DNA from 3 places in the Paenibacillus ottowii genome. Region 3 is predicted to be linked to each of the others. Evidence: riboswitches for the same ligand, from Rfam matches in the RefSeq annotation. Region 3 holds a riboswitch; each other region holds the start of a gene.
The links. Region 3 has a riboswitch for glycine ahead of gcvT (glycine cleavage system aminomethyltransferase GcvT). Riboswitches for the same ligand answer to the same signal wherever they lie in the genome.
Positions count from the first base shown of each region.

Region 1: another riboswitch for glycine. It lies ahead of sdaAB (L-serine ammonia-lyase, iron-sulfur-dependent subunit beta); the one in region 3 lies ahead of gcvT (glycine cleavage system aminomethyltransferase GcvT).
Region 2: another riboswitch for glycine. It lies ahead of ACQQ6X_RS19215 (alanine/glycine:cation symporter family protein); the one in region 3 lies ahead of gcvT (glycine cleavage system aminomethyltransferase GcvT).

Region 1 is NZ_CP191577.1:436,023-443,802, forward strand. It holds gene sdaAA (L-serine ammonia-lyase, iron-sulfur-dependent, subunit alpha) at 96-995, opposite strand; gene sdaAB (L-serine ammonia-lyase, iron-sulfur-dependent subunit beta) at 985-1,674, opposite strand; glycine riboswitch at 1,886-2,000, opposite strand; gene ACQQ6X_RS01980 (DUF6359 domain-containing protein) at 2,215-3,819, shown strand; gene ACQQ6X_RS01985 (ABC transporter ATP-binding protein) at 4,149-5,180, shown strand; gene ACQQ6X_RS01990 (ABC transporter ATP-binding protein) at 5,158-6,084, shown strand; gene opp4B (oligopeptide ABC transporter permease) at 6,099-7,067, shown strand; gene ACQQ6X_RS02000 (ABC transporter permease) at 7,096-7,780, shown strand, end outside.
Region 2 is NZ_CP191577.1:4,131,111-4,138,890, forward strand. It holds gene ACQQ6X_RS19200 (carbohydrate ABC transporter permease) at 1-853, shown strand, start outside; gene ACQQ6X_RS19205 (carbohydrate ABC transporter permease) at 875-1,702, shown strand; gene ACQQ6X_RS19210 (iron-containing alcohol dehydrogenase) at 1,850-3,022, shown strand; gene ACQQ6X_RS19215 (alanine/glycine:cation symporter family protein) at 3,080-4,498, opposite strand; glycine riboswitch at 4,656-4,751, opposite strand; glycine riboswitch at 4,770-4,846, opposite strand; gene ACQQ6X_RS19220 (glycoside hydrolase family 1 protein) at 5,013-6,470, opposite strand; gene ACQQ6X_RS19225 (LacI family DNA-binding transcriptional regulator) at 6,680-7,651, shown strand.
Region 3 is NZ_CP191577.1:45,454-53,233, forward strand. It holds gene ACQQ6X_RS00210 (BglG family transcription antiterminator) at 1-1,718, opposite strand, end outside; gene ACQQ6X_RS00215 (PTS mannitol transporter subunit IICB) at 1,801-3,279, opposite strand; gene gcvH (glycine cleavage system protein GcvH) at 3,703-4,101, opposite strand; glycine riboswitch at 4,493-4,590, shown strand; glycine riboswitch at 4,594-4,690, shown strand; gene gcvT (glycine cleavage system aminomethyltransferase GcvT) at 4,771-5,871, shown strand; gene gcvPA (aminomethyl-transferring glycine dehydrogenase subunit GcvPA) at 5,997-7,352, shown strand; gene gcvPB (aminomethyl-transferring glycine dehydrogenase subunit GcvPB) at 7,349-7,780, shown strand, end outside.

The sequences.
Region 1 (7,780 bases), 390 kb from region 3:
ATTTTTAAGGGCGAATTCTCTTTCCCTTGGAGAATGTGGGGGAGAAATATTCGTCTTGTTTTATAGAGGAAAAGTAGTTGGTTTAATGCTTAGAGCTATGACTTGTCTTTCTTGGCCAGTGTGTTGCGTGTAAGGGATTCGGTCAAGCGCTTGCCGGTCGGTGTCTGGGCCAAGCCGCCTTTGGCGGTCTCGCGGTGTTTCGACGGCATTGCGCTGCCGACTTCAAGCATCACGTCAATGACTTCGTCAGACGGAATGGCACTGCGTACTCCCGCCAAAGCCATATCCGCTGCGGCAAGTGCGGTCACGGCTCCCAGCCCGTTGCGCACGATGCACGGAATCTCGACGAGCCCGGCAACGGGGTCGCAAATCAGACCGAGCGTATTCTTGAGCGCTAGGCCTACAGCGTGAATGGCCTGTTCAGGCGTGCCGCCGCGCAGCTCGACCATTGCACCAGCGGCCATCCCGATGGCTGAGCCAATCTCAGCCTGACAGCCTCCCTCCGCGCCGGAAATGAAGGAGTTGTTGGCGATGACGTAGCCAATGGCTCCGGCTGCGAACAAGCCGTGCACCATATGCTCGTCATCCCAGCCGAAACGCTCCTGCGCACTAATGAACACGCCGGGGATGACGCCGCAAGAGCCAGCAGTGGGCGTGGCGACAATGCGCCCCATGGATGCATTCACCTCCGACACAGAGAGCGCATAAGCCATGGCGAGCGCGGAGGCGTCGCCGGAGCAGGTCTCCCCTGTCCGCAGATACTCGGCCAGGCGCTTGCCGTCCCCGCCCGTCAATCCGCTGCGGGATACGGTGTCTTGCGTCTGACCGCGATGAACGGCCTCCTTCATGACTTCATAATAATCAGACATTTGGCGGAAGATTTCTTTTTCCGTTGTATTCGTCTCTTGTACCTGTTCTTGAATCATCAGGCGGCCAATCGTGGTGGATTCCTCAGCGCATATCGCGCTGATTTCATGCAGATGGCTAAACCGCATCGGATTCAGCTCCTTTTTTCAGATTAATCATTTTAATTTCATACATATGAGGCAAAGAACGCAGTTTGGCAATCAGTTCAGCCGTAGGAGGACTGTCCGTTTCGATGGCAGTAAGTGCTTCACCATCCCGACCTTTGCGATCCACATGCATGTAGGCAATGTTAATGTCAGCAGCGCCCAATGCTGAAGTTACCGCACCTAATGTACCGGGCTTATCCGAGTGGAGAAGCACCAACGTAGGCAGTTCTCCGGTCAGGTTAACTCGGAATTCGTTGAGCTGCTGGACATGGATACTGCCGCCTCCGATGGAGGAGCCGAGCAGGGTGCGCTGATCCTCGCCCTTCCATAGCTCGAAACGGACGGTGTTCGGATGGGGCGCGGGGAGTCCGCTAACGGCAAATTCTACGGCCATTCCAGCCTGCTCCGCCCATTGCTCGGCATCGGGAATCCGGTGATCGTCCGTATCGTAATTGAGCAGGCCTGCGATGAGTGCCAGGTCGGTACCGTGTCCTTTGTACGTGTCGGCGAAGGAGCCGTACAGTGTCATGCGGGCGCGGTCAGGCTGCGCCCCGAGCCAGTGCCGGGCAACGCGTGCAAGCCGCACCGCGCCTGCAGTATGTGAGCTGGAGGGTCCGGTCATGGCCGGACCGATAATGGAAAATACATCTTTGAAACGCATGGTATGGCCCCCTGTATGTTCTACAACCATAGTATATGGTATTTCCGCGTCTTTGCACGGATATAACGGTTCCTGATGCTGACGTACAATGTGAGCACAAAAAAGGACAGGATAAGGAAATTCCCCTTATCTCTGTCCTCGTTACCTGAGAGTTTCGTGCGGTGTCCATACCGCCTTACCCCTTGGGTGGCTTGCGCTCTCTCCAGAGTTGCGTCAGATGACGATACATGGACCTGAGAGATTATCCGCCAGCCGGGTGCTGGCGGCTTGCTCCTTCGGTGCCGCCAGCGTGTAAGCCTCTGGACAGACTCTCCCGTCATCTTCATTCGCGTATACCGTTCTACATATCTTCCTTAGCGTAATGTATGCCGCGCTCGCTGTCAATCGCAGGGTTCGATTTTTACATAAACAAGTGTGTTTCCGATAAAAAAGATAAAAATTTACATAATTATGGATCAAACCAGGAAGGAATTAGAAGATTGATAGCTAATCTGATAGAGGACAAGTACATTTATGGAATTATAGGAGGGATATTGACGTATGGTAAAAGGCTCGCGGTTCACAGGTTCACGCTTGAAAGGGGTGCTGCATCTGGCGGCGATCATATCGCTGCTGATCGGGATCTTCGTTCCATTCGGTCAGGTCAAAGCAGAGGGAGCACTGACAGTAGCCGAAGCCCTTCAGCGCCAAGGTAGTGGAGGCACAGTGACGGTGGAAGGCTACATTGTTGGACATGCTACCGGATCGCAAACGGCTAATTTTTCTTCCCCGTTTGCGAATGATTTTAACGTACTGATTGCCGACCAGGTGAATGAACGTAGCACGTCGAATCTACTGGATGTGCAGCTGACATCAGCGTACAGAGGGCAATATGGACTAACAGGCCATCCTGAGCTGATCGGCAGTAAAATTCGTGTGACAGGTACACTTGGCGCCTACAATAATTTTGGCGGAGTAAAAAGCCCAAGCGCTGTGGAACTGGTGAATGGAAGCGAGCCGGGGGAACCTGGTAATCCAGGCGAGCCTAATCCTGGAAACCCGGGTCAGCCCGGTACGACATTGCCGGACGGCAAAGGTAAAAAAGTGCTGTTCGATAATACGCACGCACAGACGGCTGGGGCAGCAGATTGGGTCATTGACGGCGCCTTCTCTGATTTTGCCGATGGATTGCGTAATGTAGGTTTTACTGTGGACCAATTGAACCGCTCTATTCCTTTTACTTTTGGGGAACAAGCCATAACCTATGACAAGCTGCGCCAATATGATGTGTTCATCATCGGTGAAGCGAATGTTCCATTTAAAGCTTCCGAGCAGGCGGCTTTGCTACAATACGTGAATAACGGGGGGAGTGTTTTCTTCATCTCCGACCACTATAATGCGGACCGCAACAAAAACCGTTGGGATGCCTCCGAGGTTATGAATGGCTATCGTCGTGGAGCCTACACTAATCCGGCAAAAGGCATGACTGCAGAAGAAGCAGCATCACCGGCGATGCAAGGGTTAACTAGCTCTGATTGGCTGGCAACCAACTTTGGCGTTCGTTTCCGCTATAATGCGCTTGGTGACGTGAATGCTACGGACATTGTAGCTGAAGATCAATCTTTTGGCATTACCAAGGGTGTACGTTCAATTGCTATGCATGCGGGCTCTACGCTGGCTATTATTGATCCTACCAAAGCGAAGGGAATTGCCTATATCCCGACAGGTACGAAAAAATGGGGCAATGCTGTAGACCAGGGTGTCTATAACGGCGGGGGCCGTGCGGAAGGGCCATTTGCGGCAATCTCCAAGGTCGGTCAAGGCAAGGCAGCCTTCATCGGTGATTCTTCTCCCGTAGAAGATGCTACACCGAAATATGTGCGCGAGGAAAACGGACAGTCGAAGAAGACGTATGATGGTTTCAAGGAAGTGGACGATGCGACCTTCCTGGTGCAAACGGTCCAATGGCTTGCATGGAAGCAGGACTACACCAAATTATCCGATGTGGCAGGCTTAACGCTGGATCAACCGACGAAGCTTCTGCCGATTGAGGAGCCAGCGGCTTCCACGGAACCGCAACCTGAGCCTTGGTCTGCTCCAGCAGCAGGCTACAAATGGTACGATCCAAAAACATTCAAATCGGGCTCCTATGGAGCGGCTTCGTAACAAATGTAAAAAAATCAGAGTGAGTTGTTGGGTGCTAGTTAGCCGTTTGATCCTTTGTAGGGGATCAAACGGCTTTTTTGTGATGAAAATTAACCTGTGGTTGGTTATTGGGTTACATTTTGTGCCAGGAAAGTCGCGCCACTGCTGGATCATTGATTTTTTAAATGATGTTGATAGCATAATCTTAATTGATATATCCATATACTGGTGATAGGATGTATTCAAATTATTCCGACAAAAATGGTATGTAATGTTTGTGGAAGGTTTTAACATCAAACATGGTGAGAATTAGCGGGACAAGACCATGGAGAATGGGGGAAGCGCACGCATTGAATATCGAACCTGTGTTGGAGATTAAAGGATTATCCGTATCTTTTCGCATTAACGATCAATATCACCCCGCAGTCGACCATCTGGATCTGACGGTCAACCCCAATGAAGTGCTGGCTGTGGTCGGAGAATCCGGTTGTGGCAAAAGCGCGCTGGCGCTTTCAATCCCACAACTGCATGACATGGAGCGGACACGTGTCGAAGGAGAGGTTCTTTTTAAAGGCACGAATCTGATCCGCCTCTCCTTAGGGCAAATGAATAAAATTCGCGGAGCGGGCATTGGCATGATCTTTCAGGACCCGCTGACAGCACTTAACCCGTTAATGAGCATTGGTAAGCAGATCGAGGAAAATCTCGATTATCATACTTCCCTTTCTACGAAGCAAAAAAGGGAGCGTGTACTGGAGCTGCTGGAAAGCGTAGATATCCCCAACCCTGTACGTGTGTATGAACAGTATCCGCATGAGCTTTCAGGAGGGATGCGTCAGCGTGTGATGATCGCGATTGCCATCGCTTGCCGACCCTCTCTTATTATTGCAGATGAGCCGACGACTGCGCTCGATGTGACCATTCAATCGCAAATTCTCGACTTGCTCAAACAGCTTCAACAGGAGACCGGAAGCGGAATTATTCTGATTACGCACGATCTTGGCGTTGTGGCCGAAGTAGCCGACCGTGTGGTGGTCATGTATGCCGGAGAAATCGTCGAAAGCGCTGATGTTTTTGAATTATTCCGGCATCCACTGCACCCGTATACGCGTTCCTTGCTGGCCTCCATGCCGGGATCGCATACCAAGGGAGAAACGCTGCATGTCATCGGTGGCATGGTTCCCTCATTGCAAGATATTCCCCGTAGTAGCTGTCGTTTTGCTCCGCGTATTCCCTGGATTCAGCAGGGAATGCATGAAGACCATCCTCAATTAAATGAAATTTCCCCCGGCCATTGGGTCCGCTGTACATGTTACCAGCATTTTCATTTTGAAGACGAGACAAAGGGAGAGGCTGCTCATGGCACTACTGGAGCTAAATAATTTGAAGGTGTATTATCCGGTGCGCGGTGGTTTTTTCCAGCGCATTGTTGACCAGGTAAAAGCAGTGGATGGTGTGTCGATCAGCATAGAGGCTGGCCAAACCTACGGACTGGTAGGAGAATCCGGCTGCGGAAAAACGACGACAGGAAGGACAATTATCGGCCTGAATAAGCTGACGAGTGGACAGATTCTTTTTAAGGGAAAGGATCTTGCGGCTTTGAGTCGTAATAACCGCCATCCGCTGCGTAGAGACATTCAGATGATTTTTCAGGACCCCTATTCTTCGCTGAACCCGCGTAAGCGTGTATTGGATGTCATTGCTGAACCGCTGCGAAACTTTGAACGACTGAGTAATGAGGAAGAGCGGAGGAAAGTACAGACGCTACTGGAGAAGGTCGGCTTGAACGCTGACGCAGCCTACAAATACCCGCATGAATTTTCCGGGGGTCAGCGGCAACGGATCGGGATTGCGCGTGCGCTGACATTAAATCCAAAACTGATTATTGCTGATGAGCCGGTATCGGCGCTTGATGTTTCTGTGCAGGCACAGGTGCTTAATTTTATGAAGGATGTGCAGCGGGAGTTCAAATTGACATATTTATTCATAAGTCACGACCTGGGGATTATCCGCCATATGTGCGACCAAATCGGCATTATGTACCGAGGCCGCTTAGTGGAACAGGGAAGCGAACAGGATATTTATGAGCGTCCACAGCATTTGTATACCCAGCGGCTTATTGCCACCATTCCCAGTATCGATCCAGCGAAGCGGCTAGAAAATGCCCACAAAAGGCAAATGCTTTTATCCTCTTACAAGTCAGAGCTCCCCAAACATCTAGATGCAAGTGGAAAGCCGTTTGCCCTGAAATCCGTAAGTCCATCCCATCAAGTCGCGCTACCCTAAGGGAGGTACAGAATATGTGGAAATTTACAATGCGTCGGCTGCTGGTTATGATCCCTCAACTTTTTGCACTAAGTGTGCTCATATTTTTCCTAGCCAAAGCTATGCCGGGGGATGCCCTGACAGGGCTCATCACTTCAACACCCAATCTGAATCCGGCTGCACTGGAAGAACAGCGGCAAAAACTGGGGCTCAATGACCCGGTGTGGGTGCAATATGGGAACTGGCTTGTCCAGCTTGCTCATGGGGATCTGGGCAAATCTTATGTACATAAAATTAGCGTTACCGATTTGATTGGCAGTCGTTTGGGAAATACGTTTTTTCTGGGCGTAGTGATTCTGGTTCTGACGTATCTGATCGCCATTCCGCTAGGAGTACTTAGCGGTCGGTATCAGCATAGTCTGCTGGATAAAACCGTGGTGGGATATACCTATCTCAGCTTTGCAACCCCCCTATTTATACTCGCGTTGTTGCTGCTGTACGTGTTTGGATTCAGGCTTGGCTGGTTTCCAACCAGTGGCAGTGTGGATGTAGGTGTGGAGCCGGGGACATGGTCATATTACGTGAACAAGTCGTACCACCTCATTCTACCGGCGGTTACGGGCGCATTGCTCAGTACGACGGCTACGATCCAGTATTTGCGCAATGAGGTCATTGACACACGTTTGAAGGATTTTGTAAAAACAGCACGTTCCAAGGGGGTACCCGAAGGAAAGATCTATTCCCGTCATATTTTCAAAAACTCTTTATTGCCCATTGCTGCTTTCTTGGGCTATGACCTGACGGGTGTGATTGCGGGCAACATTTTCCTAGAATCTATTTTTGGTTATCCGGGGCTGGGCCAGTTGTTTCTACAGTCCATCACCCAACGGGACTTTTCAGTCGTGAATGCATTGGTCATGATCTCCGGTTTCTTGGCACTCTTAGGAACCCTTTTATCGGATGTCATCCTAAGCAAGGTCGATCCCCGCATTCGAATTGAATAGAGGACAAGTCTAGAAAAAAGGAGGGATTATGGTGTCTATACAGGTGGAGGAAGTCTTCTCGCCGGAAATCATTCGTAAATCACCATCTAGCTGGTCTGTACTGCGTCGTGAACTGGTACGTGACAAAATGGCCTTGCTTTCCATTGGATTTGTGGCTTTGTTCTTGATTTTTATATATGCCTCTGTCCTGTTTGTCAATCAGGATGTAGTCACGACGGTCGATCTGGGCGCGATCCGCGAAGCTCCCGGCTCAGTGCATTGGCTGGGTACGGATCGAGCGGGCAGGGATATCTTCGGCCAGCTGGTCATTGGGGCCCGCAATTCCTTTACCATCGGCTTTACGATTACTTTATTATCGGCCGCCATCGGCTTGACGCTGGGCTTATTGGCCGGGTTTTATGGAGGACTGGTTGATAACATCATCATGCGGATCATTGATTTTATTCTGGTGCTTCCGTTTTTAATGCTGGTCATCGTATTTGTCAGTATTGTGCCCAAAAGCGGCATAGGGTCTTTTATTTTTATAATGACCGCCTTTTTATGGATTGGAAAAGCACGCCTGATCCGGGCCAAGGTGCTGTCGGAACGGGAACTGGACTACGTCCAGGCTTCCAAAACCCTGGGCACACCCAATTGGAAAATTATCTGGTTTGGCGTGCTGCCCAATCTCAGCTCTATTGTGATTGTCAATCTAACGCTCAGTCTTGCAGGAA
Region 2 (7,780 bases), 1.5 Mb from region 3:
CCGGACCGTTTATGCTGCGATCTCGCCATTTTATCTGCTGTTTGGCATCTTTGGCTTGTTTCCGATTGGATTTTCATTGTACCTGGCGTTTCACAAATGGGACGGGATCGGAGACATGACCTACAACGGCTGGGGTAACTTTCGTTACCTTGTGACAGACAACGAATTTTGGCAGGCTGTAGGCAATACATTTGTAATCTGGGTGTACGCCACGATTCCAATGCTATTTCTAGCCCTTATTGTTGCCTTTATGCTGTATGCTCCTTTTGTGAAAATGCGCACCTTATGGCGAGTTGGGTTCTTCCTGCCCAATGTGACGTCTATTGTTGCTGTGGCCATCATCTTTGGCGCCTTGTTTGCCAACAATTTTGGCTTTCTCAACTACCTTCTGCAGCTCTTAGGTCTACCTATGATCCAATGGCTAAATGTACCGTGGGGTATCCAAATCGCCATTTCTTCCATGGTCGTATGGAGATGGATGGGCTACAATGCCATCATCTATCTGGCCGGACTTCAGAGTATCCCACATGTGCTGTATGAGGCAGCTAAAATAGATGGAGCAACGGGAGCACAGGCTTTTTTCCGCATCACCATTCCCATGCTGCGCCCAGTTATTTTGTTTACGGTCATTACATCTACCATCGGCGGCATGCAGCTCTTCACCGAGCCACAGGTTCTGGTCGGTAATGACGGCGGTTCGGGGGCAAGTGGCATGACCATCGTTTTATACCTGTACCGCGAGTCGTTCATCAACAACTATTTTGGATACGGTGCTGCCGTCGGATGGGGCATGTTTCTCATCATTGCTGTATTTTCCATCATCAATTGGAAACTCGTTCAAGGTAATAAATAACGATGGAAGGAGCGTCACAACATGATGCAGACACGTAGTAAATCCATTGTTCTGTATGTCGGGCTGCTGGTGGGAATCATCCTGTCCATGTTTCCATTTTATTGGCTGATTGTCATGGCGACCCGTACAACCTCAGACATCTATCGTTTTCCGCCACAGTTGTGGTTCGGCAGCCACTTCCTGGATAACATAACGAGAGTATTGCAGCAGATTGATTTTGCCGGAGCCTTTGTGAATACCCTTTTTGTAGCCAGTTCTGTTACCCTATTGGTGCTGTTTTTTGATTCACTAGCTGGTTTTGCATTCGCCAAGTTTAATTTTCCGGGTAAAAAGGTGCTATTCGTCATCCTGCTAGCTACAATGATGGTTCCTTCACAACTTTCGCTCGTCCCCTCCTTTGTCATGATGGCTTCCTTTGGATGGGTGGGTACGTTCAAAGCGCTCATCATCCCAGGTATGGTAAATGCCTTCGGCATTTTCTGGATTCGCCAGTATGCAGAAGAATCCATTCCCAAGGAACTGCTGGATGCGGGACGTATGGATGGTTGCAGCTTTTTTCGACTGTACTGGAATGTAGCACTGCCGATTTTACGTCCTGCGTTCGCTTTTCTCGGCGCATTTACCTTTATAGGAGCTTGGAATGATTACTTATGGCCATTAATCGTTTTAACAGATGAACGCAAATTCACGCTTCAGATTGCCTTGTCCCAGTTGAACGGAATTTACAATACGGATTATGCAATGGTCATTGCCGGCACCCTGCTGGCTGTACTCCCTCTTATTATTTTGTTTCTTTTTATCAGCCGCCAGTTTATTTCTGATCTTGCCGCCGGAGCGATCAAAGATTAGCTTCACTTGATTCCCCTTATTCTCTTCATGTATAATTGTTAATCGTCATTTCAAATAGCTTACATGGCTAAGTCAGATATTAACGAGCTAGTCAAGATAAGTGATTACGATTTGAACATGAACTACGTACTGAGGGGAACCTTCCAGATGAACAAATTCACATATTATAATCCCACCAAATTAATTTTTGGCGACCATCAAATTAAAGAGTTGCAGCAAGAACTGTTGAATTACGGTAACAATATTTTACTGGTATATGGAGGCGGAAGTGTCAAGCGAAATGGCTTGTATGACCAGGTATTAAACGCGCTAGAATCTCTTCATCTCAACATTCATGAATTGTCGGGCGTTGAGCCCAATCCGCGCTTGTCCACCGTTAAGAGGGGCATCGAGATTTGCCGAAATGAAAAGATAGACTTCCTGCTTGCAGTGGGCGGCGGAAGCGTTATTGATTGCACCAAAGCCATTGCAGCAGGAGCCGAGTATGACGGAGATGTGTGGGATATTATCAACAAAAAGCATATGCCGACCCAGGCTTTGCCCTTCGGTACCATCCTTACACTCGCCGCGACTGGTTCGGAAATGAATCCAGACTCTGTCATTACCAACTGGGAAACAAACGAAAAATACGTGTGGGGCAGCGAGGTGACGCATCCGAAATTCTCCATTTTGGACCCGAAAAACACCTTTTCTGTGCCACGTGATCAGACGGTTTATGGCATGGTAGATATGATGAGCCACGTGTTTGAACAATACTTTCACAATGTCAAAAATACACCCTTGCAAGATCGTATGTGCTTTTCTGTGTTGCAAACGGTGATCGAAACAGCACCCAAGCTGCTGGAGGATTTGCACAACTACGAGCATCGCGAAACGATATTATATGCTGGGACGATTGCTCTGAACGGTACACTGCAAATGGGTTACTTCGGGGATTGGGCTTCGCATACCATTGAACATGCATTATCTGCTGTATATGATATTCCTCATGCTGGCGGTCTGGCGATTCTTTTTCCCAACTGGATGAGACATACAGTAGATCAGGATGCTGCACGCATGAAGCGGCTGATGCTCAGTATGTTTGACTTGGACACTGTAGGTAAAACAGACAGAGAGATTGCTCTAGAAGGAATTGACCGTCTAAGTGCGTTTTGGACAAGTCTCGGCGCCCCTTCCACCTTGGCCGACTACAACATTAATGATGAACAATTGGAAAAAATCGCAAACATTGCCGCCCGTGAAATGGAACACGGAGGTTTTGGTAATTATCAGAAGCTCAATCAGGAAGATATTTTAGCTATTTTGCGTGCATCGTTATAACATTCAAAAGGGAGTGCTCTCAAGCCTGTGATGGCTGAGAGCACTCCCTTTTAGTATTTATGAATTAACTGTTTGTCCTTTTTCTTCTACTTGGATAGCAGCCCCTACATTGGCACCTGCAAGAATCCCCTTTTTCTTATTAGGATACAAAGTATTCATATAGGTTCGGGTTTCTGCAACGACAATTCCCGACAAGCCGAGCAATGCAATCAGGTTCGGAAAAGCCATCATTGCGTTAAAAATATCTGCCAGCAGCCATATCGCATCCAGTTTAATGAACGCGCCCCCACCAACCAGTACAATGAACAAATAACGATAAGGCTTGATCCACTTGACCCCAAGCAAGTACTCAACACAGCGCTCTCCGTAATAGTTCCAGCCGAGCATGGTTGTGAATGCGAACATAATCAGGATGATGGTGAGCAGTTCTGCTCCCAGCGGAAATGCACTGGAGAAGGCTTGCTGAGTCATCAAGCCTGCATCGGTAGGTCCGCTCCACACCCCGCTAACCAGCAGCGTCAACCCGGTCATCACACAAATAACCATCGTATCGATAAACACGCCCGTCATGGAAATCAGTCCTTGTTCCGCAGGCCATTTGGTTTTGGCAGCTGCAGCTGCAATCGGTGCGCTCCCCAATCCAGCCTCATTGGCAAATATACCTCTAGCTACCCCGCTGCGCATAGCCAGCATAATCGTAGCTCCTGCAAATCCACCCGTTGCCGATGTTGTTGAAAATGCCGAATGGAGCACAAGCGCGATTGCAGCAGGAAGCTGGTCAGCAAACCGAATCAGTACAATGATACAAATCAGTACATATAGTCCTGTTTTAAAAGGAACGACCTTCGTCGATACCTTGGCAATACTTTTGAGTCCTCCAATGGTGACCAGAGCTGTAAGGACAGCAATTGTCAGTGCCGTTACAATCGGCGGAACGCCAAAACTGTTTTCAGTAGAAGATACAATCGCCTTGACCTGAGGAAATGTTCCGATCCCGAACAACGCTACCAGCATCCCTGAAAAAGCAAACAGCATCGCCAACGGTTTGAAACGACGTCCCAGGCCTTTTTCAATATAATACATCGGGCCGCCGGAGAATTGTCCATTCCGATCCTTCACCCGGTATTTAACCGCAAGTACACCTTCCGCGTATTTCGTCGCCATCCCAAAGAAGGCTGCTACAACCATCCAGAACAAGGCACCCGGCCCGCCCAGCTTAATGGCTGTCGCTACACCAACAATACTTCCTGTGCCCACTGTAGCCGCCAGCGCCGTACTCAAAGCCGCAAAGCTGCTTACATCCCCGCTGCCTTCATTTGGGGCCTTACCGATGAGCTTGATCGCCAAGGGCAGCCGGAATACCTGCAACATTTTTAGTCGTATGGTCAGCCATAAGCCCGTTCCCATGACAAGAATGATGAGGGGCGCCCCCCATATCCAACTGCTAATCGTTTCTAACACATGTACCAAGTTCATTTCAACCCGCTCCTCCAGCATATTAAAAAACAAAAAAGAGTCAAATCCGTTGATTCGACTCCTGGAGAGGTTAAAGGCACGAAAAAATAAACCAATTTGTGCAGGATCCTATCTCTAAAAAGCTCATAAAAGCCTAGAGTATTCCCTGTCACAGGTTATTCGCGTCTCTGTCCTTTTGCCTGAGAGTTTAAGCAGATGTTATTCTGCGGTGCACCTTCGGCGCCCAATTAAGGGTCTCTCCAGAGTTCTGTCCGTTTACGGTCCCCGCTTATTGCTGTAACCAGCCTTAGCACCTGAGAGTTTTGCCCCTTCGGTCGGAACTTTCGTTCCATCTCCCGCAAACATCAACCAGACATATGAAATTTTTATTTATTATACAGAAAACTTTCAGCTTATTACAAGTGAAAAATTTGTGAAGCCTTTTGACAAATCGATAGGGTATCTATACAAAAAGCGAGTACAGCAGATTGAATCCTTCGGATTTTCTCTGCTGTACCCGCCAAATGATATGGAATTACAATTCTTCACCATTGGTTGCTATCACATTTTTATACCAGTGAAAGGAGTCCTTTTTGGAGCGTTTGAGCGTTCCGTTACCGTCATCATCCAGATCAACGTAGATAAATCCATAGCGCTTGGACATTTCGGAAGTAGACATGCTCACAAGGTCGATCGGACCCCAGCTGGTGTAACCCATCAGATCAACACCGTCAGCAATCGCTTCCTTCATTTGAGTAATATGCTGACGCAAGTAATCAATTCGATATGTGTCATGCACAGAGCCGTCTTCTTCTACCTTATCATACGCACCCAAGCCATTTTCCACGATGAATAGCGGCTTTTGGTAACGGTCATAAAATGTATTCAGTGTAACACGAAGGCCGATCGGATCAATCTGCCATCCCCAGTCGGAGGACTGCAAATACGGATTTTTCACACCGCCAATCAAGTTCCCTGCTGCTTTCTCGCCCTCTGGCCCTGCCGATACGGTCAAGGTCATATAGTAGCTGAATGAGATAAAATCGACCGTATTATGTTTCAAAATTTCGGCATCGCCGGGTTCTGTCTGGATCACAATATTATGTTCTTCAAAATAGCGGTTCATATAGTTGGGATATTCCCCACGAGCCTGCACATCCGTAAAGAACAGGTTCAGCTGATTTTCATGCTGGGCCTTCAGTATATCCTCTGGATTACACGTATGTGGATAACTTTCTATACGGGCCAGCATACAGCCGATCTGAGCACCCGGAATGATCTCATGTCCCCGTTTGGTTGCCAGTGCACTTGCTACAAATTGATGATGCAATGCTTGATATATCGCTTGTTGTTTGTTTTCTACACGATCAATAACCACACCGCCACCTGTAAACGGACTCATGGTCATGACATTGATTTCGTTAAAGGTTAGCCAGTATTTTACTTTGTCTTTGTAGCGTGTAAATACCGTTTCGGCATAATGTACGTAATGATCTACGACTTCGCGCCCCAGCCAGCCATTATACTTCTGGGTTAGACCTAGCGGTGTTTCATAATGAGACAATGTCACCAAGGGCTCAATGCCATACTTACGCAGCTCATCAAATACATTGTCGTAGAATTGCAATCCTGCTTCATTCGGCTCGGCATCATACCCATTCGGGAAAATCCGCGACCAGTGGATAGACATGCGGAATACTTTAAAGCCCATTTCTGCAAACAAGGCAATATCTTCTTTGTAATGGTGGTAGAAATCCACACCTTCACGCTTTGGAAAACGAGCGTTTACCTTGCCAGCCAAGATGTCCTCAAGTCGCTCGGACGAAATTTCTATAGCATGATCGTTCTTACGTTCCGCTCTGGGTACATAGGCAATCATGTCTGCACTCGACAATCCCTTTCCATCTATGTCAAAAGCACCCTCCAGTTGGTTGGCTGCAGTTGCCCCGCCCCAGAGGAAGTTTTTCGGAAATCCTTTTTGCGTCTTCGTCATGGTATGAAAACCTCTTTTCTTAATTTAATGTTTTCACTTTGGTCAATAACCATCAAGTGCTGCAGTGCGAATCAATATCTCCCGGCAACCGTTCTCCTTTGAAATGCATTAATAGATGCTTTAAAATAGACCTAATGCCCTCATGAGCATCCTAATTGTTGTAACGCGTTTCATGTCAAGTATTTTTTTCTTATGTGAGGAGAAGCATCATGTCGAATCTTGATCAAATTGCAAAACTGTCGGGCTTTTCCAAGGCTACGGTATCCAGAGTGTTAAATCAGTCCCCCCATGTAAGCCAAGAAACTAGAGCTAAAATATTAAAAATCATGCAGGAGCTGGATTACGTTCCTAATCGGAATGCGATTTCTTTATCCAAGGGTCAGACGCTCCAGATTGGCATCATTACTTCAACTATTAATGAAATTGTTCTGGCCTTTCTGGACAGCTTTGTGGAAATCGCCGGACAATATGAATTCCAAACCATTATTTATACTTCGGGAGAAGACAAAAAGAAGGAGCTTCAAGCTTTCGAGGATTTAAAAAGAAAAAGAGTCGATGCGCTGGTCATCATTTCCTGCGTGAATGACACTGATTTTTTGAGTACCTATTGCAAATATGGCCCCATTGTGGCCTGGCAACGAATGGAGCATACTGATATTCGCTCCGTCGCTATGGATCAGTATGAAGGATACATGCTAGCACTAAAGCATTTGATACAAAAAGGCTATACTCGTATAGCCAATGCCTTTGGTCGTCCAAGCAGCATTAATACCCACAGTAGACAACGAGCTTATAAGCAGATCATGAATGAGCACAATCTGCCAGTGCTGCCGCATTGGAACTATTCTTCTATTTATAACATTCGTGACGGCGAACAGGTCGTGCGTAATTTGTTACAGCATCGGGAGGCATTTCCGGAGGCTATTCTGTGTGCTAACGATTATGTAGCCGTGGGCATTCTCTGCGAAGCGCGCAGACAAAAGCTGAGAGTACCGGAGGATCTGGCGATTGTTGGGTTTGATAACACGGAGCTTGCGCACACCATGGGAATTACAACGGTTCAAAATCCCATAATGGCTCAGGCGCAAAATGCCTTTTTCATGCTTTCCCCTGAGCTGATTGGACGCCAGATGAAGCTTCATACGCTGGAATATAGCCTCATTGAGCGTACGACCACTTAAGGGTGCAGTTGGCTGTCAAACTAGGCAATTGGGCCTTGATATGAAATATTTTTGTCGAAAGAGAATAAAAAATGTTGAAATCGCTTTTTTTTGTGCTACAATAGCACTATATCGAAGGATTGTGACCGG
Region 3 (7,780 bases):
GAAGGCTCTGTGACATTTCCCCGCACTGCCTCCAACATGCAAATAGCCTCTATAGTAGCCGACATATCCATCCCTTTATTTTCCAGCTGGTATACTTGAAATTGCTGTACAATGTGTACAATCTCCTCAAGGCTTTTCCGTAGACCGGTAAGCCACTCCATGCCCTGGCCGGGCTGAACAGCCTGTTCCTGAGGATGGTCATTAAGTTGATTGAGTGTAATATGCTGGATAAAATGACGCAGACGGTCACTCTCCTCTTGCGTCAGCAGCGGACTGATTTTGAGATAACGATCCGGTTCAAGCGGCAGCTCCACTGTCGAAATGATCAGATCATAATCCTCCTTCGGAATCCGCGTCGCCTCGTACCATGAGGCTCTATCCACGATTTTGATCTGTGGCAACTCCTTGGCCAGTCTTGTCGCCAGAAGTCTGGAGGAGCCAATTCCGCTCGTGCAGACTACGATGGCTCGAACCTCCCGCTGCAATTGTCGCAGCCGCTCCAACGAAGCGCCAAAATGCATGACCAGAAATCCGATCTCTTCATCCGGTACTTCCATTTCTGTCATATCCGCCGCAGCCTTTTTGACCGAGTCGAACAAGCTGCCGTAATCCTTGCGGATTTGCTGAAGGAGAGGGTTGCGGATGGACTTCCCCTCCCTCAAACGTTTGAGTACCGGAGCCATATGGGCAATCAGCCCTTCACGCAAAACGCGGTCCTCTGCCAGTGGTGTGCCTGTCTCTGCCTCCACACGACGAATCAACTCATGAACCAACTCCAGCAGTACAAGATCATCCAGTGGCAGCAACCGTGTGGAATGATCCTCAGCATCACGGAACAGCAACCTGAGATAACTTCGTTCTGAGTCTGGAAAATCAATATCCATCGCCGCCGACAACTCTGCGCATATGCGTTCTACCATAGCTGTGCGCAGCATGATATTCTCCTCCGAATCTGTCTTCGGATACGGGAGGGAGGGACGATGATCTACAACGTACCCGAGTCGCAGACGTGCCAGTGACACGCAAATTTGAATCAGCAATTCCATATATTTGCTTTCCACCATGTTTTTCAGCCATTGATCATGAGGCTGCCAGAGGGCGTTCTCCACGGTTAGCAAGTTCCCCCTGCCAATCATCTCCAGCAATTTTTCAGTGACACGTGTCACCGGACGAAGCTCCTCACGACCGGAAAACAGATCCGATTCATCCAAATATTCGAGAGCCAGCTCAGAAATCGCCCGTCTTTTGTCTATCTCCCGTCCTGTAATCTCGACACCGTATCCCCGTCTGCGCACAAGCACGAGCCCTCGATCTTCGATCCAGCTTTGTAATTCGTCCAGATCATGACTGACCGTAGTTACTGTGACTTTCAAATCCGATGCCAGCGCCAGCAGCTTGATCGGCTCCTGTGTATCCAGCAGCATGCACAGAACTACAATCTTTCTCTCCTCAGCCGAGTAATCGTCTGACTTCGTATGCAGCAACTGCTCTCGTAGACTTGCAAGCTGAGTTGGGTCGGCATCCACATAGATACCGATCCCTGATTTTTTCTCCAGCTTTACCTCATGAGCCGCCAACCAACACTCGACTGCGCCAAGTTCCCGATGGACCGTCCTTGTGCTGACATTGATCTTCTCGGCAATTTCCCCAGCCGTAACCTCTTGGGGCTGCTCCAAAAGATACTCCACAATGTCAGATTGTCGTTTCGTAATATTCATAAGCGCATACCGTTCCTTCCCAAGCTCTATTCCCTTTCAGCAGGAAATACAAACTGTACACAGACGGCTGACTTTATAGGGATTAGGAGCCGGATTTCAGACGGTCAACCAGCGCTTCGTATTCAGGGCTTTTCAGAAAATTGTCAATGGAAATGTGCTCAGCATTCGGGGCTATCGTTTTAGCCCGGTCTGTCAACGTTTTTTGCGTAATGACAATATCCGCATCCTGTGGAATTTCACTGATTGCCGTATTTGTTACCGTAACGTCCACGCCCGCCTGTTTCATTTTCTTGCGTAAAATGGAGGCTCCCATGGCACTTGAACCCATGCCTGCATCACAGGAAAAGACAATTTTGTTCACTTCGGATTTATCCTTGAGCAGCCGATCTGTAGCACCCTCGGCAGTACGACCAGATGCTTGGTTACTTTCCGCTACAGTGGCGCTAGCACTTGCACCTTTGCTTTGATTTTTCATATCTTTCAGGCGGGATGCAGCTTCCTCCAGCCCCTCTTCCTTCTGCTTACCTGTCTTGAGCAATACTGCGGCTACAGCAAAGGATACGACCGCAGCAGCGACCACACCGCTCAGCATCGGCAAATATCCACCTTTTGGTGTCATCAGGAAATAAGCGATGATACTACCTGGTGAAGGAGCAGCAACCAGTCCGGCACCTGTCAACATAAAACAGAAGGTTCCCACAACGCCCCCAGCTATAGCAGCAAGAATCAGAATCGGCTTCATCAAAATGTAAGGGAAATAAATTTCATGAATCCCGCCGAAAAAATGAATGATGACTGCACCAGGAGCAGACGACTTCGCAGAGCCTTTACCGAACAGGCAATAGGCCAACAAAATACCGAGGCCTGGCCCAGGATTGGATTCAAGCATGAACAAAACGGATTTTCCGGTTCTTGAAGCTTCCTCCAGCGCAATTGGACTCAATACTCCGTGATTCAATGCGTTGTTGAGAAATAATACTTTTCCGGGCTCAATAATGAGGTTGACAAGCGGCAAAAGCCCTGCATTTACGAGAAACTGTACCCCTGCCGACAGCACTTGGCTGATGGTTTGTACGACTGGGCCGATGCCCACATGAGCGAGTAGTGCTAGAATGGCACCGATAATCCCAGCCGAGAAATTATTGACCAGCATTTCAAAACCTGATTTGACTTTGCCTTCAATGGCCTTATCGAACTTCTTCAATATCCATGCAGCCAGCGGACCAGCTACCATCGCGCCTAGGAACATCGGGATATCGGCCCCCACAATGACACCCATCGTCATAATGGCACCGATCACACCTCCACGCTGTCCGTGAATCATTGTGCCTCCTGTATAACCAATCAGCAGCGGCAGCAAATAATTTTTCATCGGATCAACCAGTTGTGCAAAACCCTCGTTCGGGAACCACCCGGTCGGAATAAAAAGTGCTGTAATTAATCCCCACGCGATAAAGGCCCCCATATTGGGCATAACCATACCGCTGAGAAAACGGCCAAAACGTTGTACGGCAACACGAGCGCCACCGCTTGAACTGGACTTTGTGTCCACTGTGCTCATATTCATATCCTCCTTGTGAGTAAATAGCATCACTACCTTTTCTTAAAATTCATACTAAATGACAGCGCTATCTTCATCAACGAAATGAAAACGTACTTTCGTCATGAACGTTGATGACAACATTTAAATTTAAAGTAACGCCAAGGCATTATACCTGCATAATTCTTCTTAATATGGCCGATAACAATAGAAATTAGTCGAAGAAACATCGTTGTAAATCTGCATATTTTTTAGTGGGACACCCTTCTAAATCTGAGGAAATGACGTAATTACGCCTTCTAAAAACAACAAAAAAATAGCCGCTATGTCAGGTCATAGCGACTATTTTATACAAAAACCGAGCGGACTCACGATGCTCTTATTTAATTCAAGATCCATACAAAAAATCAAAATAAAAGGTAGTAATTCATGCTGTATTACTTATTATTGCTGATCCGAAATCAACTGTTCGTACTGCTCCGCAGACAGCAGTTTGCCCACAGCTTCCTCGACATCATTGCTCATCTCTACTTCGATCATCCAACCCTTTTCATAGGGAGATTCATTCACCAGCTCAGGTGTGCTTTCCAGAGCTTCATTCACTTTCATAACGGTTCCCGCCACCGGAGCAAAAAGATCGGAGACTGTCTTCACCGATTCAATTGTGCCGATCTCCGCCCCCTGTTCAATCGTTGTTCCCACCTCAGGTAATTCCACAAAAACAATATCACCCAGCTGATGCTGTGCAAAGTCTGTAATGCCGATTCGCAACGTTCCATCCGCTGTGCGCTGAACCCACTCATGTTCGTCTGTATACCAGAGTTCCTGTTTCACTTCACTCATCCTGCTTCGCCTCATTTCCACATGAATAAAATGCTTTTGATCACTTGTATTAGACAGGTTAAGATTATGACAACAAGAACATCCATGTCAATAATACTAACAAAAATACTTCATACCAACCTATATAGCATAGTCTATCAAAAATAATAACTTGTAACAAACGCTTACATATCCTTATTTATACATTAAATGTTTTTCATATTGTTTCATATGACATTTTTATTGACATTTTGAATGAATTTGCGTATTAATGGGTTATAGCAAATGCTTTTGGAAATACATCGACAACTGCAAACGCGGATGAACGCGGAGGGAGAGACTGCCAAAAGGATTCTCATAGCTGTTGTCGTTTGTGAGACAGTTATGCACGCGAATCGGATCAAGTTGTTACCTGCAAAACCGGGTAGCATACCATTGATCCAAAAGGTAGCGCCGAAGGAGTAAACTTGCATTGCAGGTGAATCTCTCAGGCAAAAGGACCTTTGCCGGACGCATCTCTGGAGAGCATTCGCGATTAGAGCGGATCACCCAAGGGGAAACCTGGTACATACCGGGGTAACTTTCTGGTATCAAGGACAGAGCTGAAAAAAGAGTATGGACCGCCGTCTATACGTTTCTTTCAGCCTGTCTTTTTTGTTTTGGCCGATTACACTGGATAGGAGTGGAAAAATGTCTAATTTGCGAAGAACACCACTATATTCGTCCTACGGGACGCAACCCGGAGTTCGTTGTATTGACTTTGGCGGGTGGGAGCTCCCCGTTCAGTTTAGCGGCATTCAAAAAGAACATGAGGCCGTCCGCCAACGCGCGGGTTTATTCGATGTCTCGCATATGGGCGAGTTTTTGGTTGAGGGCAAAGAAGCCGAGGCTTTTTTGCAGCGAGTAACCACAAATGATGTCAGCCAGTTGGAACCGGGCCAGGCACAATATTCACTCCTGTGTTACCCCGACGGAGGCGTAGTGGATGACTTACTTGTATATTGCAAAGGACCAGAGCGCTACATGCTCGTTGTGAATGCTTCCAACATCGACAAAGATTGGGATTGGCTCATTCGTCACGTACCTGCATCGGTTCATCTGGAGAATGTGTCTGACGCAATAGCATTGCTGGCATTGCAAGGACCAGAAGCAGCACGCATTGCCGCTGCCGTAACAGATACAGATATAACGAATCTGGCATCTTTCCGATTCCAGGAGAACGTGCAATTGTTTGGAGCAAAAGCGCTTGTCTCGCGAACCGGATATACCGGGGAAGACGGCTTTGAATTTTATATACCTGCTGAGGAAGCACCTGCCGTCTGGGATGGTTTGCTTCGTTGCGGTGAGTCGTATGGGCTGATTCCTGCTGGACTTGGTGCTCGCGATACGCTGCGCTTCGAGGCGCGGCTGCCGCTGTACGGACAGGAGTTATCTGCCACCATTTCACCGCTTGAGGCTGGTTTAGGTTTCTTCGTCAAGCTGAGTAAAGGAGATTTTATCGGCAGGGAAGCACTACAACGCCAGAAAGAACAAGGAATTCCTCGCAAGTTGATTGGGCTGGAAATGATGGACCGCGGCATCCCGCGCGCTCATTATCCGGTATTTGCTGAAGGCCAACACATCGGTGAGGTCACCACGGGCACCCAGTCGCCCACCTTGAAGCGCAATCTAGGGCTGGCCCTGGTGGACAGTCGTTTTAGCACCCTAGCTACACCGCTGGAGGTCGAAATTCGTGGTAAGCGTCTGCGTGCGGAGGTGGTCGCAGCCCCCTTTTATAAACGACCACGCTGATCTTAAACTCTCTTCATTCCTGAAAAAGCGATCATATCGTGTGTGAAATTCTGGATTTTCCAATCCCGGTTATATATTAGCTAATTTATTATCTAAATTTTGCTTTTTGAAAGGAGCCAGAACCTATGAAGCAGCATCGCTATCTCCCCATGACCGAACAAGACCAAACCGAAATGCTGCATGTGGTGGGCGTATCATCCATTGACGAGCTATTTAGTGACATTCCAGAGGCTATTCGATACCAAGGGGAACTCCCTCTTTCCTCTCGGCTCGACGAAAGAGCCTTAACCCGCCACATGGCCAGACTGGCCGGACACAATGCCAATACTGATACACATGCCAGCTTTCTTGGTGCAGGCATTTATGATCATCATATTCCGTCCGTTATCCAACACATCACCTCACGATCCGAATTTTACACCGCCTATACCCCTTATCAGCCGGAAGTAAGCCAGGGCGAGCTGCAAGCCATCTTCGAGTTCCAGTCGTATATTTGCGAATTGACAGGTATGGCTGTAGCGAATGCCAGTATGTACGATGGGGCGACAGCTCTGGCGGAAGCAGGCTCATTGGCTACCGCAGCCACGCGCCGTAAACAGCTCATCGTATCAAGGTCTGTCCATCCAGAGGCACGTCAGGTATTGGCAACCTATGCACGCGGATTGGATTTGGACATCGTGGAGATTGGCTGTTCAGACGGCGTAACGGATGTCGATGCGTTAGCCGCAGCTGTATCGGAACAGACGGCGGCTGTTTTGGTTCAGAGTCCCAACTTTTTCGGAGCCGTCGAAAATTTGAAGCCGATGGCTGACCTCATCCATGCGCAGCAAGGGCTTATGGTTGTCAGTGCCAACCCACTGGCGCTTGGCTTATTGGAGGCGCCTGGCAAGCAAGGCGCAGATATTGTGGTAGGCGACGCGCAGCCGCTTGGGATCTCGTCCTCCCTCGGCGGTCCGACCTGCGGTTACTTTGCCGTTTCACAGGCGCATATGCGCCGTATCCCTGGACGGATTGTAGGCCAAACCACAGACCGTAACGGCAAACGCGGTTTCGTACTGACCTTGCAAGCGAGAGAACAGCATATCCGCCGCGAAAAGGCTACCTCTAACATTTGCTCCAATCAAGCGTTGCTTGCTTTAACGGCATCAGTGTACTTGTCCGTCATGGGAAGACAGGGTATCCAGGAAGTAGCCGAGCTGAATGTGCATAAGAGTCGCTATGCATTAGAGCAATTGCTGAGCTTGAAAGGCATAACTGCCTCGTTTCATGCACCGACTTTTAATGAGTTTGCCCTTAAACTGCCTGAAGGTATGGATATAAGTAAACTTCAGGACAATCTGTTAGCTGCCGGATTTATTGCAGGCTATGATTTGGGCCGGGACTATCCGGAGCTTGCTGGACATATGCTGATTGCCGTAACCGAGCAAAGAACCAAAGAAGAGATCGACCAATTTGTACACACCTTGGAGGGATTGCTATGACACACGCCGGACAGGATCAGAAACAAGAGCTGTTGCAGGAACATGATCAGGCGCTCATTTTTGAATTGAGCCGTCCGGGTCGCATCGCCTATTCCCTTCCTGAGTGCGATGTCCCTCGTCGCCCGGTAGCAGAGCTTTTGCCAGATTATGCGCTGCGCAGCGAGCCTGCGGCGTTACCGGAGGTATACGAAGTAGATGTTATTCGCCACTATACCGCTCTGTCCCAGCGCAATTTTGGCGTCGACAACGGATTTTATCCGCTCGGCTCCTGTACGATGAAATACAACCCGAAGGTGAACGAGGATGTCGCCCGTTACGCAGGCTTTGCTAAAATCCATCCCTATCAGCCGGAGGGTAGCGTCCAGGGTGCTATGGAGCTGCTGCATACGCTCCAAAACGATCTGGCTGCGTTGACCGGCATGGATGCC